DNA from 3 places in the Shewanella acanthi genome. Region 2 is predicted to be linked to each of the others. Evidence: predicted binding sites of a transcription regulator. Region 2 holds the regulator's gene; each other region holds the start of a gene.

Region 1 (4,290 bases), 370 kb from region 2:
AGAGTTGTGACGATAAAGATTTCCCCGAGGAAGGCACCGCCCGGTACACCGCCAATCACAAAGGCGGACAATACCGAAATCAAAATGGTCACCACAAACACATCAGTCGTGAAATCGAGTCCGAGTAGGGAGTAGATAAACACGATTTTCAGCGCGGTAATAATTGAAGCGCCGCCCTTGTTGAGATTCACCAACAGCGGCAGGCTGATTTCGGCAATTTCGGGTTTAATGCCCATCTTAAGCGCCGCCCGCATAGTGACTGGCAGCGTTGCCAGTGATGAGGTTGTGCCAAGGGCGGTAATCGCAGGTTCAATCGCATGGCGCCAAAATTGTTTAACACCATCTCGCCCGCCACCTAACCAAGCATAAAAAGTTGAACCCAGCGTGAGGTAAATAAAACTGGCCGCCAAAAAGATGCCTACGGCGCGGGCAAAGGTGACCACAACATCTGGCTCTTGGCTTGCCATGGTTGCAGCAAAGTAAGCACCTAAACCGACGGGTGCGACTACCATCAGCAGCGAGACAATTTTCATAATCACGGTATTGAAACTGTCGAGCAGGGCGGAGACTTTACGGCCATCCTCCCCCGATTGACCTATGGCAATGCCGCCAATCACTGACATGATGATCAAGGCGAGAATATTCGACTTAGACAGTAAGCCCGAAAAGTCATTGGTGGTGAGTAGCGCCACAAAATCCATATTCCCCGAGGTATCGCTAACGGTTTTATCAAGGCTTAAGGTCACGCCCTGTGCGGGGTCAAAGGCGAGGGCAAGTAACGTGATACCGATGGCGGGAATCGCCGCCATCATAATCGAGACCCCCATGATGGAAGCTAAAATTGCCCCTAGCTTTTTAAGATCTGTCATCCGAGCAATAGAGGAGGTCACACTCACGGCCACTAAGGGCACTATGATCATAAACAACAGATTTAAAAAAATTTGCCCTAGGGGTTTTAGCTTGAGTGCGAATTCGGGCCAATAGCTACCGAGCAGGCCGCCGATAAAAAGGGCGCTGAGCAAAATAAGAGAATCTTTATAGGGTTTAAGTTTTTGCCACATATCATTACGCCTATGGAAGGAAAGAGCGAAGGAATGAAATTGGCCGAAATTAATGGGTCGCCATTATGCAGCATCGACAGTCTCAAACTAACGACAGTCTTATTTAAGTGCAAGTGATGATTGATTTAAAATGAAATTTTCGAGCGCCCATAAAAAAGCCCCGCTAAGCGGGGCTTTGAGTAACTTGCGCCTAAAATTACAGGCTGTAGTACATTTCGAACTCTAATGGGTGAGTAGTGCGGCTTACGCGCTCAGACTCAGCAGTTTTCAGAGCGATATAAGATTGGATGAAATCTTCGCTGAATACACCACCGCGAGTTAAGAACTCGTGGTCAGCTTGCAGGTTCTCAAGTGCGTTTTCTAATGAAGTCGCAACTTGTGGGATTTCAGCCGCTTCTTCAGCAGGCAGATCGTACAGGTCTTTGTCCATTGCTTCGCCTGGATGGATCTTGTTTTGGATACCATCGATACCGGCCATCAGCAGAGCTGCGAAACCTAAGTATGGGTTAGCCGTTGGATCTGGGAAGCGAGTTTCAATACGACGCGCTTTTGGCGTTGGAACCACTGGAATACGGATTGAGGCGCTGCGGTTACGAGCTGAGTAAGCTAACATAACTGGTGCTTCGAAGTGTGGTACTAAACGCTTGTAAGAGTTAGTGCTTGGGTTAGTGAACGCGTTCAGAGCGCGAGCGTGCTTGATGATACCACCGATGTAGTACAGAGCAGTTTCACTCAGACCTGCGTATTTGTCACCCGCGAACAGGTTAACACCGTCTTTAGCTAAAGATTGGTGAACGTGCATGCCGCTACCGTTGTCGCCAACGATTGGTTTTGGCATGAAAGTCGCTGTTTTACCGTAGGCGTGAGCCATGTTGTGAACAACGTACTTCAGAATTTGGATTTCGTCCGCTTTCTTAGTCAGCGTGTTGAAGCGAGTTGCGATTTCGTTTTGACCCGCAGTCGCCACTTCGTGGTGGTGAGCTTCAACGACTTGACCCATTTCTTCTAGCACTAAACACATAGCGCTACGCAGGTCTTGTGATGAGTCAACTGGTGCAACTGGGAAGTAACCGCCTTTCACGAATGGACGGTGACCAGTGTTGCCTTCTTCGTAGCTAGTACCCGAGTTCCAAGCTGCTTCTTTAGCGTCGATCTTAACGAAACAACCTGACATGTCAGTGCCGAAACGAACGTCGTCGAACAGGAAGAATTCTGGCTCTGGACCAACTAATACAGTGTCAGCAATACCAGTAGAACGCAGGTATTCTTCAGCACGTTTAGCGATAGAACGTGGGTCACGGTCGTAACCAGTCATAGTGCCTGGCTCAAGAACGTCACAACGGATAAGCGCAGTGGTTTCTTCAGTGAAAGGGTCTAATACGAACGTTGTTGGATCTGGCATCAGCACCATGTCTGATTCGTTAATGCCTTTCCAACCAGCAATTGAAGAGCCGTCAAACATTTTACCGTCTTCGAAGAAGTCAGCGTCTACCTGATGTGCAGGAATAGAGACATGCTGCTCTTTACCTTTAGTATCGGTAAAACGTAAATCAACAAACTTAACTTCTAGTTCTTCAAGTTGCTTTAAAACTGATTCTGCTGACATTCTCAAGTCTCCAGTAGGGTAAAGGGAGGTCCCTTCTATAATCTTTAACTCAAGTCTTACCTGAGCCAAACTTACGAACTATAAAGCGATAACCATGCCAATATTTTAACTATTTGAAAGTTAATGGTTATGGGTAATGTTCATCGCAATAGATTCAATTAATGCACCATAATGGTGCTTATGTCTGTGGTATTTTGGTGCGTTATCCCATTTTGGTGCGCGTTTTGATTGGCTCATTTTAGTGCGCCTCACCTTATTGCAAATTGCCCCTCTGCTGAATTCGCGGGGAACTTACCCAAATCCGCTGAGAATAAACGCATTATTCATTGAGTTGCCTATAGGTGACCAAAATGAAGCAGACTGACGTTAGTACATCAGTTGTATTGGAAAGCCGTGGCAACTCATTTTTTATTCGGCGATTTATTGCTAATCAATTTGTCATAAAACGGTGCGAACTTAAATCGATACTTGCTTTACGCACCTAAATACCGTCTTTACGGTCGGATCTAATACCATATTCTTAACTTCAATATCGTTCGAAAGGATGAATTGTGTTTACTTAAAGCCGTGTAGCAGCCAGCAAAATTAGCTAAATCAGCGGATTAATGAAATTGGGATCGCTAAAGAATGAGCACTCCTTTTGATAGTTGATACAAGGCGTTACAGCTACAACAACATGTGATGGGGAAGTTGGCTATACTTTGAGCGTTTTTTAAGCTTTAGTGCATTAAGGTGTTAGCGGCTAATCGAATGAAAACCTGCTTTTTCATGTGGGTTAACAACTTGGGCTATTAATGGTTCCCTGCCTATCTAAAGACAGGCATTACAGAGGCGCCACTTTTACTCTTTAGTTTGGTGTAAGAGAGGATTGTTTTATAAGTGTTCAAAAATAATCCTGTGCGATATGGCCGCTCTAGAGTAGAATGGCACGCTTTTTTATGGCGACTCAACGTAGATTGCTAACGTGGATAGCTGTAACGAATATCGAAATATCCCTATTTTTAGTTTGATGGTAAGAGGTTTATCCGTGCTAGAGAATTTACGTAACATCGCCATTATTGCGCACGTTGACCATGGCAAAACGACCCTGGTTGACAAGCTGCTGTCGCAATCAGGAACCCTTGCAACCCGAGGAGAAGCAACTGAGCGGGTGATGGACTCCAACGATCTTGAAAAGGAACGTGGGATCACGATTCTGGCAAAGAATACTGCCATCAAGTGGAACGACTACCGCATTAACATCGTAGACACCCCAGGCCACGCCGACTTCGGTGGTGAGGTTGAGCGCGTATTGTCTATGGTTGACTCAGTATTACTGCTGGTTGACGCCGTTGACGGTCCAATGCCGCAAACTCGCTTCGTAACTAAGAAAGCGTTTGCTCAAGGCTTAAAGCCAATCGTTGTTATCAACAAGATTGACCGTCCAGGTGCTCGCCCTGATTGGGTTATCGACCAAGTATTTGACCTGTTCGACAACTTAGGCGCGACCGACGAGCAATTAGATTTCCCAGTGGTTTACGCTTCTGCGTTAAACGGCTTCGCAACCTTAGATCCAGACGAAGTTGGCACAGATATGACGCCACTGTTCCAAACTATTGTTGAAAAAGTATCTTCACCTGCAGC
Region 2 (4,290 bases):
CTATAGCCAAATCCTCGATGATGGCCGCCCTGCATCTGCCAGTGCAAAAGAAATTCGCTACGAAATGGCTTCACGCACTCTAACACTAAAAGGTCAAGCAACCCTCGATCAAGCTGGTAGCCAAGTGACAGGTAACCTGATTCGTTACAACATCACCCAGCAAAAACTGATTGCAGAGAGTACCGGCAATGGTGACGATCGGGTAATAACGATTATTCAGCCCGAAAATTATCAGGAAGATCTTAAAAATCCTCCCGCTGACAAACCTGTTAAACAGGACTGACAATGACCCAAATTACCTTAAAAGCCCAAAATCTGGCCAAAAGCTATAAGAGTCGTCAGGTCGTTAAAGATGTCAGCCTCACGGTAAAAACTGGGCAAGTAGTCGGGCTCCTCGGCCCAAATGGCGCTGGCAAAACCACCACTTTCTACATGGTTGTCGGTCTGGTCAAAAGCGATAAGGGCAGTATCTTTATCGATAACGATGACTTAACCGCCGATCCTATGCATTTACGGGCCCGTAAAGGGATTGGTTATCTGCCACAGGAAGCCAGTATTTTCCGTAAGCTCACCGTGCACGACAACATCATGGCGGTGCTGCAAACCCGCAAAGAACTCAATAACGAGCAACGGATTGAAGAGCTAGAACATCTTTTGGAAGAATTCCACATTACCCATATTCGTGACAGCCAAGGCATGTCACTGTCGGGTGGTGAACGCCGCCGGGTAGAAATTGCCCGCGCCCTTGCCGCAAATCCTAAGTTTATTCTGCTCGATGAACCCTTTGCCGGGGTTGACCCAATTTCGGTTATCGACATCAAGAAGATCATTGAACAGCTCAAAAGTCGTGGGCTTGGAGTGCTGATCACCGACCACAACGTGCGCGAAACCTTAGACGTGTGTGAGCATGCCTATATCGTGAGTCACGGAAACCTGATCGCAGAGGGGACACCCGCAGAGATCTTAAACAATCAGCAAGTTAGGGCTGTGTACTTAGGTGAACAATTCAGGCTATAGTTACTAAAACAGAGCCAAACTCCTTGAATTTTAGGTCTCTTGACTCAATCAAAAAGATAACAAGTAACCTAAATTCAAAATTATAACGTAGGGATCAGCGGTAGCATGAAAGCGTCACTCCAGCTCAAACTGGGTCAACAGTTAACAATGACGCCACAACTACAACAGGCAATTCGCCTGTTACAATTGTCGTCATTGGAATTGCAGCAAGAGATCCAGCAAGCCTTAGACTCAAATCCTCTTCTCGAGCTGGAAGAGGAGCAATTTGACGCATCGAGTGACCGCAATCAGGCCATCGCCGATACTGATTTCAGCGAAGCCAGCGCCCTTCCACCCGAGCAGGATAATTCTGCCGTCGATATCGCCGAATCCTTAACTAAGGATTCCATGCCCGACGAACTTCCCATAGATACGACTTGGGATGAAGTCTACACCGCCTCATCCAATGCCGGCCCTGGTGGCAGCCGAGAAGACGATATGCCCTTTCAAGGCGAAACCAGCGAAGGGCTTTACGAACACTTAGAGTGGCAAAAAAATCTCACCCCCTTCTCCGACACCGATATGGCAATTGCCACCGCAATCATCGATGCTATCGACGATCAGGGCTATCTGACCCAGAGCACCGAAGAGATTCTCGAGGCCATGGGTAATCCGGATATCGAACTCGATGAAGTCGAAGCGGTATTGAAGCGTATCCAACATTTCGATCCTCTCGGTGTCGCGGCAAGGGATTTAAGCGAGTGTCTGCTGATCCAATTATCTCACTTTTCGCCTGATACACCTCAACTAGATAACGCTCGCATGCTGATCAAGGAACACTTGGATCTGATCGCTGCCCGCGATTTTAGATTGTTGATGCGAAAGACCAAGCTTAAGGAAGATGATCTGCGCGATAGCATTGCCCTTATCCAAACCCTTAACCCTCGTCCTGGTTTATTAATCACCCCAATAGATGAAGAATACGTTGTACCCGATGTCTCAGTGTCGAAGAAAAATGGTCGTTGGGTCGTCGAGCTCAATCCGGATTGCATGCCAAAAATCAATGTTAATCAACAGTATGCAGCAATGGCTCGCAGCAGTAAAAATCAATCTGATAGTCAGTTTATCCGTGGTCATCTGCAGGAAGCCAAGTGGTTTATTAAGAGTCTAGAGAGTCGTAACGACACTCTTCTTAAGGTGGCAAATTGCATTGTGCAGTATCAGCAAGGTTTCTTCGAATACGGTGAAGAAGCCATGAAGCCTATGGTTCTGAACGATATTGCCGAAGCCGTTGAAATGCACGAGTCGACCATTTCACGGGTGACTACCCAAAAGTATATGCATACCCCAAAGGGACTTTTTGAACTAAAATATTTCTTCTCAAGCCACGTCGGCACCGACGATGGCGGTGAGTGTTCATCCACAGCAATCAGAGCTTTTATTAAGAAACTGGTTGCGGCGGAAAATCAGAAGAAGCCTCTGAGCGATAGCAAGATGGCACAACTTCTGGCCGAACAGGGAATTAACGTCGCCCGAAGAACGATTGCGAAGTATCGAGAAGCGATGCTGATCCCCCCATCCAACCAGCGTAAAAGTTTATAACCTACAGTGGATATCGGAGGACGTTTCTATGCAAATTAACCTGAGTGGACACCATGTCGAGATAACAGAATCTTTACGGGCATATGTAGAGGAAAAGTTTTCAAAACTTGAACGTCATTTCGAACAGATCAATAATGTGCACGTTGTACTCAATGTTGAGAAAATGCAACAAATCGCCGAAGCAAGGATCAATCTCACCGGTGGTGAAGTCTTCGCGACTTCAGAGCATGCGGACATGTATGCTGCCATAGACGTCCTGATAGACAAGCTTGATCGTCAGGTTATTAAACACAAAGAGAAGTTAACAAAACACTAACAATGGAACTTCGTACCATACTGCGGCCGGAATGCACAACCTGCGCCACTCCGGGCAGTAAGAAAAAGGTACTGGAACTCATCAGCGACTTAGCCGCTGCCCAGTACCCAACCCTCTCATCTCAAGAGATATTCGAAAGCCTAGTGGCACGCGAAAAGATGGGGAGCACAGGTATAGGTAACGGTATCGCCATTCCACATGGCAGATTAACCGATATAGCACAACCCATAGCAATACTCGTTAAATGTGAGGAACCGATAGCTTTTGACGCTATCGACAAGCAACCGGTTGATATTTTATTTGCACTGCTTGTGCCTGCTGAACAGTGTCAGCAGCACTTAAGTACCCTGTCATCGATGGCCGAGCGCCTGAGCGACAAACAGGTTTTGAAGCAATTACGCAAAACCCATGATGAAACGGAACTCTATCAGGTAATCACTGGATGAAACTGGTTATAGTGTCTGGGCGCTCTGGCTCAGGAAAATCTGTCGCACTAAGGGTGCTCGAAGATCTCGGCTATTACTGCGTCGATAATCTTCCATTACCCTTAATCGGCAGTTTACTTGGGCAGCTCAAGGGCAGTAACGATCTCGTCGCCATCAGTGTCGACGTGCGTAACTTGCCAGAGCAAGACAAAGAGTTGGAAAAACAACTCGCAAGTCTCGCCGATGGCACTGAACTTATCAGCTTCTTCCTCAATTCCAGCGATAAAGTCCTGCTCAAACGCTACAGCGAAACCCGGCGCTTGCACCCCTTGTCTAAGAGCCGCGTCTCACTGCAGGAAGCCATTAAGCTTGAAGGTAAATTGCTTGAGCCTTTATCGCAGCAGATGGATCACTACATAGATACCTCTAACTTGAATATCTATGAACTCAGCGATCAGGTTCGGCAAATTCTGCTCGGCAGTGTCGATAAAGAACTGGTGATCAATTTCGAATCATTTGGCTTTAAGCACGGCATGCCCACCGAAGCCGACTTTATGTTTGATGTGCGTTTTTTACCAAATCCCCACTGGGAAGCAGAACTTAGGCCATTAACGGGCTTAGACGAACCCGTGGCAGAGTTTTTAAATCGCCAACCCTTAGTCAATAAGTTTATTTGGCAGATTGAGAATCTACTCGAAACTTGGTTACCCCACCTTGAGCGCAATAACCGCAGCTATTTGACCATAGCCATTGGCTGTACGGGTGGACAACACCGATCTGTCTATATAGCTGAGCAACTGGCTAAACGCTTCAGTAACGGTAAACATCAAGTCAATGCACGCCATCGGGAACTGACTAATGCCAAAGCTTGAACGCCAAGTCACCATTTGCAATAAACTCGGCCTCCATGCCCGAGCCGCAACCAAATTAGTCGTGCTCGCCTCAGAGTTC
Region 3 (4,290 bases), 1.8 Mb from region 2:
CAGTTTAAATAGCATCTTAATGAATTTACGGTCCGGTCAAATCATTAATTATACCGACGTCATTGTATTGTCATCTTGTTATGTTTAACTGGCTAAAATGAGATATTCCATTGACACAATCGCTTTTATGCATTAATTATCAATAGGAAATCCCTTGAATACCCGTTAAATGATGGGTAATCTCAAAAATCATAAGTAACATCTTTCGCAAGTATGCTAAGGATATTTTATTGTTAAAACTTTCTCACCTATGGGTGAATTAATATAAAAGGAGTGTGACTATGTCATACAAATTTAATGGACATGAAATCACAGTAAACTTCCCTGTGGATTCTATTTCAGTTAATAAAACTTCCATCGCGTTTACCGATAGACAAGGTAAAAACAAACAGACCTTTTCTAAACGCACTGAAGCCCTTAATTTTATGAAATGGTTGTTAACGACCAATAAATAAAATGAATCCGCTTTAGTGGATAAAGCGATATAAATTTAGGTGATTGCGGTCTTCATTTTCCTCGCCATGCCGAATACCTAAGCTACAAATAGCAAGTCTGAAATCGCACTGCTATATCCTGTCGAATAGACAATCAAGTTTGGTTCTGGCGGTATCTAAATCACGCAGATACGTGCCGAACCAAACGTAAAATACCCATCCTGCTAAAATCAATTGCCTTTCAAAGAGTGTTATCTTAATGCCCCATCTATGGTGAGTATCCACCATCATGACAAACACAGCTGTTTGATGGAAATGCAGCTATGAATAGTCCTGATTGAACAACACATCCCATTTACCCAAGCCGCTGCATAGATATACCAAGGTAATTGTGATGGCTAGCTGAAAAACAAGATGGAGCTGCTTGAGACTGAACACAGTGACTGGGCAAAGCTCAAGTGACCGAGTTGGGTGAAAGACCTCAAAGAGTAAGATAACCTAACTATCCCCCATAAGCTGTTCAGGCGATATAAATTAATACCTCAAGGCAGAATTTAGTATTATACAGAAACAACTCTCTGCTTAAGCGACTTAACCAAATTTGCGCTGATAACGCGGCAACATGGTTTCGTTACCGAGCAGTCCTCCCTGATGAAGGTACAAGATGGGACTGTGAAGATCTGCCCTCAGATAAGATTCAAGCACTAAAAAACCGAGGGGATCATAAAGCAGCTCAAATTCGATCCCTTGGGCACAAACACGCCTCCACATGGCGTAAAATTCGGCATAAAGCTTACCAAAATGGTATTTTTTCCCCGTATTTAACACCACGGGATGCAGGGACTCATTGGAGTTTAATTGTAAAAACTGAAAGCGAAGATAGTCATCGCCTCCCACTGCAGCGCAGGTCAGTACTCGGATATCCGAGCCATTTTCAATAAAATATTGATTCAGAAATAACGCAGTCGTCCCTGTCCCAGAGGGAAAAAATACTTTTAATTTCGACAATGCATGTACTTGTCCCCAGTGAATAATTTCTGCGCCCAGTTTATCGAGTCCGTATTTGGCATAACTGCATCGGCCACCTTCTGGAATAAAGAGCGCATTTGGCTCATTAACAAGCACCCGTTGCTGAATATAATCCTCGCATCGCCACTTGTGTGACTCACCGGATTCGATAAGTTGTTGCTGCAAATCAATCACCCGAGCGCCTTGGGCTAATGCGTGGGCGTAATTTCCACTGGGATTTTCACGAATATGACTAGCAATATGGTCAACATAAAAATCACATTGCCAGCCCTTCATCTTCGCCAATACAGACAGAGAATAGAGTGAGTTGGCTTGGGCCGAGCCATACCCAATCACCTTAGTCACGCCATCAAATTGATGGTCGAGAAAATAGGCAAACTTACGAGCCTTGTTACCACTGAAACCAGGATGGAGCAAATCGTCCCGTTTAATATAAAGTTGCCTATTCGCAAACTGAAACGATTCGACAGGGCTCGTGGCAAACATCTATATCCTTTGGAGTTTTAGCCTAAAGAGCCATAGTGTATCCCTTGAACCTATGACCCTCAAGATTTAAGAAATTACACGACTTTTTAGTGTAAATGACCAGTCAGCAACCAGTGCAACAATATATCTTATTGAATTGTAATGTTTAAAATCTTGGCACGGTTATCGCTATATTGATTCAGCACTATTATGCATTCACCATTTGATCAGACTAAAGATTTGAAGAATTACCCACTTTCTAAAGGAGCGTTACATGCCAGTACTTCGCCTTATTTTTAATATTGCTTGGTTTATCCTTGGCGGATTTGTGATGGGACTAGCCTGGTGGTTAGCGGGCATCCTCTGTTTTATCAGCATTATCGGTATCCCCTTTGGACGCGCCTGCTTCGTTATCGGAGAGTTAGCCTTCTGGCCCTTTGGACAGGAACTGGTTAATCGTCGCCAATTAACAGGCCATGAAGATATTGGCACAGGAGCCTTTGGCATGGTCGGTAACATTATTTGGTTCCTACTATTTGGCATTTGGCTCGCGATTGGCCACTTAGTTCACGCCCTCGCCTGCTTTATCACCATTATTGGGATCCCATTTGGTATTCAACATATCAAGTTGGCGCTATTAAGCCTGACTCCTATTGGCCAAAAAGTCATTGCAAAAGCCTATTAAAATACAGGGCACGGTTTGGCGTGAATGCCCTAACGTGCCATGCTAGCCAATGAGTTGAATGTTTGCCCGACTGACAACAGAGGCCGTGATTTCGCATTCCTCTGCCAGTTATTAACTTGGCTCTAACTCCAACTCACGCCCTTGAATATCCTCAAGCAAGTTTTGCTTACCGGCGAAGCCATCAATGCTTGGCTCCCCTTGGTTATACCCACTTGTGATATTCGCAAGGCAATGGGCTAACTTGGCCGGAGCATCGATAGTCACATCGTGCCCGCAGTAGGCAAGCACTATAGGTTCTAACTTATAATGACGAGCCAAGGCGTTACTGGCTTTGATATTCACCAGTGAATCCCTATCACCACAGAGCACACTGACAGGCACCTTAAGTGCGTCAGGGCATTGATACTTAAAAGCAGCCCAAAGCTGGCGAAGTGCATTGTTAAACTTAGGCTTCAATTCCCCACGTAACTGACTCCAGTGAGCAATTAACTCATTATTATGCTGATGACGACAGCTCGTTAACCTGATGATGGTTGACTCTATAGGATGAAGCCTATCACCCCGCCTACGCAGTAAAAAAGCAGTTAACGAGTTGATAAGATTAAATCTGTGATACCAAGGAGACAGATTGGCGGCACTGCTATTTAGCAGCACTAAATGTTTGATGAGTACAGGACGCTGACGCGCCATTTCGAGTGCCACCATGCCGCCCATAGACAAACCAAGTAAATAAATAGGCCCAACATTTGTATCGCCAACCCGTGCAGTATCCGCCATATTGCCGCTCTCGCGGTAAGAGTCAGTCAACTCTATACCGCTTTGAGGAACGGCCCCCTGTTCTTCAAGCTGTTGCCAAACCGCAGCGCCATAATCAGCGATATTGAGTGGGCTCAATTCCCCATACAATTCCCCATTTCCGGGCAAGTCTGGCGTCACCACCCTAAATCCCCTTTGCCTTAATCTTTGGTCAAAACCGTTCCAATGACGCTTATCCCGCATCAATCCCCGCAATAGCACCCAAGTTGCCATCAGGTTTTCTCCCGATACCAGAACTGTTTGGCCGCGAAGGTTAAGGCGTCTAAACGTTCGGTGGTTAATTGTTCTAATTCCCGCGCATAGGCAGCTTCCATTAAAAACTGCATTAAGACTGTGTGCCTGCGCAAAATTCGATGATGTCGGTGTGTTTTTTGTGGGTTAAAAAACCCAGCAAAATTGAAAACTTGTCTTGGATTTTTCTTAATCCACGCCCATGAGCCCATCTCTAAGGTCAAAGGTAAAAAGGGGATCCTCGACAGTGACGAAAGGCGTTGATGCTGACAAAACAGGAAATCCCAAATATCGCCGTGGGTACGATAAAATTGGCTCTGGGGAGCAAGGCGATAATGCAAATGATGTGGATAGCTTGCCTCAAATAACTGCTTGAGATGGAAGATGATATTTGCGTTCTCGAAGGGGGCGCGGGTGTGGGCGTAGGGAAACCAGATATGATCGCTAAGGCCAAATCCCGAGTGAGCATCGAGTGAAATTAAACTCGAACTTCGATTGAGAAGTTGCTGTACGTATTTCACCAGCGCGGTGGTCTCCTGCTCCATCTCGCTCTGTCCACGAAACCAAGGTAAATATGCCGACCATTTCTGCCCACCCACAAGAAAAGACACTCTTTCTTGGGATTCAATC

What was found. Region 2 encodes sigma-54, which starts transcription at its own class of promoters, with help from an activator protein. Its sites were predicted from a motif close to GTTGGCACGNNNNTNGNNT; they were not measured.
Region 1: the regulator sigma-54 is predicted to act here: its motif matches at 2,751-2,769, upstream of glnA (glutamate--ammonia ligase).
Region 3: the regulator sigma-54 is predicted to act here: its motif matches at 2,102-2,120, upstream of K0H61_RS10405 (YccF domain-containing protein).

Annotation. Positions count from the first base shown of each region.
Region 1 is NZ_CP080413.1:238,927-243,216, forward strand. It holds gene K0H61_RS01160 (dicarboxylate/amino acid:cation symporter) at 1-1,061, opposite strand, end outside; gene glnA (glutamate--ammonia ligase) at 1,258-2,667, opposite strand; gene typA (translational GTPase TypA) at 3,695-4,290, shown strand, end outside.
Region 2 is NZ_CP080413.1:604,358-608,647, reverse strand. It holds gene lptA (lipopolysaccharide transport periplasmic protein LptA) at 1-283, shown strand, start outside; gene lptB (LPS export ABC transporter ATP-binding protein) at 286-1,017, shown strand; gene K0H61_RS02590 (RNA polymerase factor sigma-54) at 1,123-2,598, shown strand; gene hpf (ribosome hibernation promoting factor) at 2,627-2,914, shown strand; gene ptsN (PTS IIA-like nitrogen regulatory protein PtsN) at 2,917-3,360, shown strand; gene rapZ (RNase adapter RapZ) at 3,357-4,211, shown strand; gene K0H61_RS02570 (HPr family phosphocarrier protein) at 4,198-4,290, shown strand, end outside.
Region 3 is NZ_CP080413.1:2,388,897-2,393,186, forward strand. It holds gene K0H61_RS10395 (hypothetical protein) at 282-455, shown strand; gene K0H61_RS10400 (pyridoxal-phosphate dependent enzyme) at 1,026-1,949, opposite strand; gene K0H61_RS10405 (YccF domain-containing protein) at 2,203-2,613, shown strand; gene K0H61_RS10410 (alpha/beta fold hydrolase) at 2,725-3,642, opposite strand; gene K0H61_RS10415 (M14 family zinc carboxypeptidase) at 3,642-4,290, opposite strand, start outside.